2 regions of the Psychromonas sp. MME2 genome follow, and region 1 is predicted to be linked to the other one. Evidence: riboswitches for the same ligand, from Rfam matches in the RefSeq annotation. Region 1 holds a riboswitch; the other holds the start of a gene.
What was found. Region 1 has a riboswitch for thiamine pyrophosphate ahead of thiB (thiamine ABC transporter substrate binding subunit). Riboswitches for the same ligand answer to the same signal wherever they lie in the genome.
Positions count from the first base shown of each region.

Region 2: it holds a riboswitch for thiamine pyrophosphate, as region 1 does, so the genes downstream of both, thiC (phosphomethylpyrimidine synthase ThiC) here and thiB (thiamine ABC transporter substrate binding subunit) in region 1, are expected to answer to the same signal.

Region 1 covers NZ_JBEWXI010000012.1:708,772-712,203, reverse strand. Annotated here, with positions in the region: gene thiP (thiamine/thiamine pyrophosphate ABC transporter permease ThiP) at 1-718, opposite strand, end outside; gene thiB (thiamine ABC transporter substrate binding subunit) at 738-1,724, opposite strand; TPP riboswitch at 1,791-1,896, opposite strand; gene AB1A03_RS13890 (site-2 protease family protein) at 1,960-3,063, opposite strand; gene AB1A03_RS13885 (hypothetical protein) at 3,334-3,432, shown strand, end outside.
Region 2 covers NZ_JBEWXI010000003.1:80,508-83,939, reverse strand. Annotated here, with positions in the region: gene dmeF (CDF family Co(II)/Ni(II) efflux transporter DmeF) at 81-1,058, shown strand; gene AB1A03_RS05360 (MarR family winged helix-turn-helix transcriptional regulator) at 1,059-1,478, shown strand; TPP riboswitch at 1,534-1,685, shown strand; gene thiC (phosphomethylpyrimidine synthase ThiC) at 1,773-3,432, shown strand, end outside.

The DNA of each region.
Region 1 (3,432 bases):
ACGCCAGTAATGCCCCTGCTTGTAAATCGAAATCAAATTTAATCGCTTGATAAATGGCTAGCTCTATTGTCGTTGATTTAGGGCCACCGCCTAATGCCATGACCGTCGCGAAACTGGTAAAGCAGAGCATAAAGACTAATCCAGCGACGTGGGGAAGTTGCTGACGCATGGTTGGCCACTCTACAATACGAAACTTCTGCCAATTAAAAAGCCCTAAATGGGCAGCTAATTTATGTTGCTGTATGGGGATAGAATGCAGTGATTGTAATAATAATCGCGTGGCAAAGGGTAAATTAAAAAACAGATGAGCCAGTAAAATGCCATTGAGCCCATAAATCGAAAACGGTAAACGTTGATCGATATGCTGTAACAGGCTTGCCAATAATCCACTATTGCCATAAATAGCTAGTATGCCAAACACCCCGACCAACACAGGCAGCACCAACGTCGTTGCAAACAATTTTAATAATAATGATTTACCAAAAAAATGACGCCGTGATAACGCATGCGAGACGGGAATAGCCAAACCGACACTCAATAGCGTTGATAAAAATGCCTGATAAAAACTAAAAGCGGTGATATGGCGGTAATAGGCATCAACAAATAAGACGCTAATATTTATATCTAAGGGATAGAATAATAATGCCGACACCGCGGTGACGATAAAAGTGAATACAAGCCCAGCAATGAAAAGGCCGGGCCATGTTTTATGGTGAATTAAAATAACAGATAACCGCTTAATTGATTAACGCATTTTGCCATTCTCGAATCCATAATTTACGGTTTTCTTCAATTGCTTCGCCAGAAAGTGATAAGGATTTAGTTGGCACCATGAGTTGACTAAACTCGCTTGGTAACGCTACGTTGGTAACCGGATACATCCAGTTGCCCGTTGCAATAACTGATTGGAATGGTTCACTGAGTATAAATGCCATAAACTGTTCAGCCAATACCGGGTTATGTGTGCTTTTCACTTTAGCTGCCACTTCGATTTGCATGTAATGCCCTTCAGCAAAATCAGCACTCACATACTGATCGTTCTGCTCGGCAATGAGATGATAGGCGGGTGATGTCGTATAGGAGAGCACCATATCGGCTTCACCATTTAAAAACATATTATAAGCTTCTGACCACCCCTTGGTTACCGTGACGGTTTTTTTCGCAAGCTTAGACCATGCAGCGGCTGCTTTATCGCCATAAATCGATTTAACCCATAGCATTAACCCTTGACCCGGTGTTGAAGTGCGTGGATCTTGATAGATAATACGCAGCTTATTTTCACTATCGACCAGCTCCGCCAAGCTTTTTGGTGGATTTTGCATTTTTTGTTTATCATAAACAAAGGCGAAGTAACCATAATCAAAGGGTACAAAGGTTTTATCTGACCAACCACCCGGTACAATCACGTCAGCACTATCGACCTGATGTTCCATTAATAGCCCTGTTTGCTTGGCTGCTGCAATTAAACTGTCATCTAACCCTAAGATAATGTCTGCCTTGCTATTCTTTCCCTCTAAACGTAACCGATTCAAAATAGAAACGCCATCATCAACGGTTACAAACTGCAATTCACAGTCACATTGCTTTTCAAATGCGCTTTTTATTTTAGGGCCGGGACCCCAATCTGAAGCAAATGAATCATAGGTATAAACAACTAATTTATCAGCGATTGCTGGCATTGCGAACAGGGTTGAAATCGCCATTAAGGCAAGTGTTTTTTTCACTATACACTCCATATATTGTGTGGAATAGATAGGGAATGAGGGAGGTCAAAAAGTCGTCACTAAGCACTCAAGGAACAGCTCATTTCCTACGCCAGTATTATCTGGATCAGGTCTACGGGTTTTATCATAAAGGATAATCTCAGCCTGTTAACAAGCCCCCCGATGAGAATCGCTATTATATACCTTAAGTCGATAAATAATAGCAATCGCGCTGATTTTATTCTGCTTTAACGTTTTAGCTGCCCAATATTTGTAATGGTAAGGATAAAATCGGGTCATTATCATTGGCAAAATAGAAGATAATGGCAATTAACCCACCCACCGTGAGTAAATACCACAATGTTGAAACGACTTGTCCATAGTTATCAAGGGGCAATAAATTTGTTTGCCAGCGACTACGCCATTCAAAGACGATTTCCAAACAGCCAATAGCTAATAGAAACCCCAGTAAAGTTAAACCAAGGCTGTAGCTGATATAAATGCCTAACCCTGCACCAACTGCACAGGCAAACACCCCTACTTTGCTATGCATTGAGAAACTAATGCTTTTTAATATATGCCCGCCGTCTAAGGGTAAAATGGGCAGCAGATTAAATAGATTGAGTAAGGCATTAAAAACGGCTAAACCTGCAAAAAAGGGGCTATCCGTTAACCAATAAACAACCACGCAGACACAGGACAAAATCAAGCCAAATGTAGGCCCCATAATGGAGATAACCACGTCTTGCCAACGCGTATTAATTTTACTATCACTGACCGCCAATCCACCAACAAAGGGGATTAAATAGATCCCCTTGGTTGGCATGGAAAAATATTTCATCGCACGAATATGACCATATTCATGAAAGACTAAACAAGCCAGTAACGCGAGTGCAAATTGAAATGAGAAAAACCAACTGTATGCAGCCAAACTCGCACCAGCTAATATCACTTTGATCATCTTTGCACTTTTAAAAAGCTTTAGCGCCAGAGAGACCATCCCAACGACACTGATTTTTTTGCTAGTATCATCGACACTAACGGGGGGTTGCTGTTCAATGTCTTTGCTGTCACGTTGCCCGCTAAGAACAACCTCATCATTAACGACTAACTGATATTTTAAAGAGAACGGCTGCCAACTTAAATCGATATCTAAACGATAATTAATCACTTCAGTAGACGCATCACTATCTTGCACTGTTTGCTGCAATTGAAAGTGGTGACATAATAGACCTTTGTGATTTGCATTGGCCGTTACTTGAGAAACAATTTGGTCTCCCCAATAGAGTTGTTGCCAACCAGCAGGCGACGCTTCTAAGCGCAATGTTTGACCTAAATGTTGTAATTGTAAAAGTTGCACAGATAATCCCTATTAAAGCGTAATATCGTGAATTATGCCGACATAAAATCCCCCTGTCACCTCAAGATGGTTATCTGGTGCTTGGCTACTGACGCTCGCGGCTGACAACGTATCGGTATAACAAAGCAACATTGAAAAATCTGCTTAATATCAAATATACGAGTGGCAGTGATTGTAAACAATGACGCTTTTACATACATTAGCCAATTACATGGTTATATATTCTGAAAAACTCCTTTAGAATTGCGGACTTCAATATTAAGTAACATTATGAATAAAATAACTACCAATACCGATATCAGTGATTTTTCTGACGTCATAATGGAGCTCAGACACAAATTCAATGCCGCAACGTTAGAGGATGATATT
Region 2 (3,432 bases), on a different contig from region 1:
ATAAATGGTTGTAATAATAGTTCGCTTTTAATATAGTTTGAAAATCAAATTACATGCAAATCAAACTAAAGAGAAAGCAGATGACGAAGCTAACAGCGGCTCACCGTAAATGGCAGCAGCAACATAATTTTTCAGCGAGCAATAATAGAGGGGAACGTAACACCTGGTATGTGTTCTACTTGACCGTTATTACGATGGTGGCAGAAATTATCGCTGGGAGCATTTACGGTTCAATGGCTCTGTTGGCCGATGGTTGGCATATGGGCACGCATGCCGCTGCATTTTTAATTACTTTGTTTGCCTATGCCTATGCGCGTAATCATAATAATAACCCACAATTCTCCTTTGGTACGGGTAAGGTGAGTGTACTTGGTGGGTTTACCAGTGCGATTGCATTAGGTTTAGTTGCTTTGATTATGGCGGTTGAATCGGCTGTACGACTTTTTAACCCCGAACAAATACATTTCCAAGAAGCTATTTGGGTCGCTGTTATTGGCTTGATAGTCAATGTCGTTAGTGTGTTTTTATTAAAGGATGATCATGCACATGGTCATACTCACACGCACCATTCACATGCAGATAGCCATCATGCTCATCACCATCATGGACAGGATCATAATTTACGCGCGGCTTATTTTCATGTCATGGCGGATGCGTTAACCTCTGTATTAGCGATTGCTGCATTATTGATGGGTAAATACTTTGCTTTAAATAGTTTAGATCCACTGATGGGAATCGTTGGCGCATTAATTATTACCCGTTGGTCATGGGGACTTTTAAAGCAGACAGCGCCGATACTATTGGATAAAAGCATTGAACCTGAGTATCAACGTGCCATTATTAAGGTAATAGAAGAGCATCATGACCATGAAGTTGCTGATATTCATATTTGGTCTGTGAGTGCTGACCACTATGCTGCGGTTATATCCATCGTATCGCACCGACCATTTACTACACAATATTATCAAGAACTACTCAATCAATTTGAGCGCTTGAGTCATCTCACAATTGAAGTGAACCAATGTACTCAAGATGAATGTTTACAAGAGATGAAATAGATGAAAACAATAACCGAAAAATTGAATCACGCTTTTATCGAGTTTTATGAAAAGCTCTCTGCTTGGGAGGCGAATACGGTAAAAGATAATGGTCTCACTTTAACCTTGGTACATGCCGTGGAAATATTAGGGATCTTCGGTGCCATGCCAATGAAAACTTTGGCGAGTAAAGTAGGGGTGACGACGGGAACATTAACGGTGCAAGTGGATAAGCTCGTCGCTGCTGATTTAGTGCGACGCGTTGCCCATGAGAGCGATCGCCGCTCGATCCTAGTCGAACTTAGTGATCAGGGGCATAATCTATTTTTGCAACATGATCAGTTACATCAGAAACTTACTGAAGAGTTAACAGCTGATTTTACGGAAGAAGAGATAGCGCAGTTGATGAATTTATTAACGCGTATTAATAATAAATTTTAATTTACATACAATTAACTAATACGGTTCCACTGCTATAAATTTTCTTCTATACTAGGGGCTCTTGTCGGAGCGCCCTTGGGCTGAGACCACTATACTCGTCATCTTATGTAGGGTATATCTTGATAGTTAGTTTTAATTATCATTAACGTGGAATCCGTGGAACCTGATTAGGTTAGTACCTACGAAGGGAACAAGCATAAAAAATAATGGGTCATTCTCAGTTTTTTACTCTTTCCACAGATCTTTCGTCAAGCACTCTTATCAACTTTTATTTATGTTAAGGTAAAGAATGCTATGTCAAACACCGTAAATTCAAATCTAAAAACGTCTAGTCGTAACAACTTATCTCGTCGAGAATCTCGTCAAGCCGCACAGGATTATATTCATAATTTAAATAATGAATCCTATCCAAATTCAGAGAAAATCTATATTGATGGAAAAATCCATCCTATTAAAGTGGCGATGCGACAAATTCTGCAAGCGGATACCTTCGTAGGGGGAAGTGAAGAACAGCCCATTTATGAAAAAAACGAAGCGATTCCCGTTTATGATGCCTCTGGCCCCTATACCGATCCAAACACGGTTATTGATGTTCATAAAGGTCTTGCTAAGTTACGAAAAAGTTGGATTGAAGCACGTGATGATGTTGAAGAACTCGACTCTTTAAGCTCAACATTCGCACAAACGCGCTTAGCCGATGAAAGTTTAGATGAGCTGCGTTTTGCAAACTTGCCAAAACCATTGCGTGCGAAAAAAGGTAAATGTGTTACCCAAATGCATTATGCGCGTCAGGGCATTATAACCCCTGAAATGGAGTATATTGCCATTCGTGAAAATCAAGGACGCGATCGCGTGAAATGTGAGGCGTTACATTTCCAGCATCCTGGATACAGCTTTGGTGCAAATCTACAGGAGGCGATCACCCCTGAATTTGTGCGTCAGGAGGTTGCGGAAGGGCGCGCCATTATTCCTGCCAACATTAACCATCCAGAGTTAGAGCCGATGATTATCGGTCGTAACTTCCTCGTAAAAGTGAATTCCAACATTGGTAACTCATCGGTCACTTCATCCATTGAAGAGGAAGTGGAAAAATTGGTTTGGTCAACGCTTTGGGGCGGTGATACGGTGATGGATTTATCAACGGGGCGTAATATTCATGAAACCCGAGAGTGGATCATGCGTAATGCGCCAGTACCAATTGGTACTGTGCCCATTTATCAAGCGTTGGAAAAGGTCAATGGCATTGCTGAAAACCTCACTTGGGAAGTGTTTCGTGACACCTTAATCGAACAGGCCGAACAGGGGGTTGATTACTTTACCATTCATGCTGGTCTGTTATTACGCTTTGTACCGATGACGGCAAAACGGGTGACTGGGATAGTATCTCGCGGAGGTTCGATCATGGCTAAATGGTGTTTATCGCACCATAAAGAGAATTTTGCCTACCAACATTTCCGTGAAATTTGTGAAATATGCCAGCAATATGACGTGGCACTCTCCCTCGGGGATGGCTTACGTCCCGGATCGATTGCTGATGCCAACGATCAGGCGCAGTTCTCTGAGCTAGAAATATTAGGTGAACTCACCAAAGTGGCGTGGCAATACGATGTTCAGGTGATGATTGAAGGCCCCGGTCATGTCCCCATGCAGATGATCAAAGAGAACATGGATAAACAGCTTAAAGATTGTTTTGCAGCACCATTTTATACGTTAGGGCCATTAACCACGGATATTGCACCGGGATACGATCACATTACATCGGCTATCGGTGCGGCGCAAATTGGTTGGTATGGCTGTGCCATGCTCTGTTATGTCACCCCTAAAGAGCATTTAGGATTACCCAATAAAGATGATGTTAAAGTGGGGCTAGTGACCTATAAATTAGCTGCCCATGCAGCGGATTTAGCGAAGGGGCATCCGGGCGCACAAATTCGTGATAATGCCTTGTCTAAGG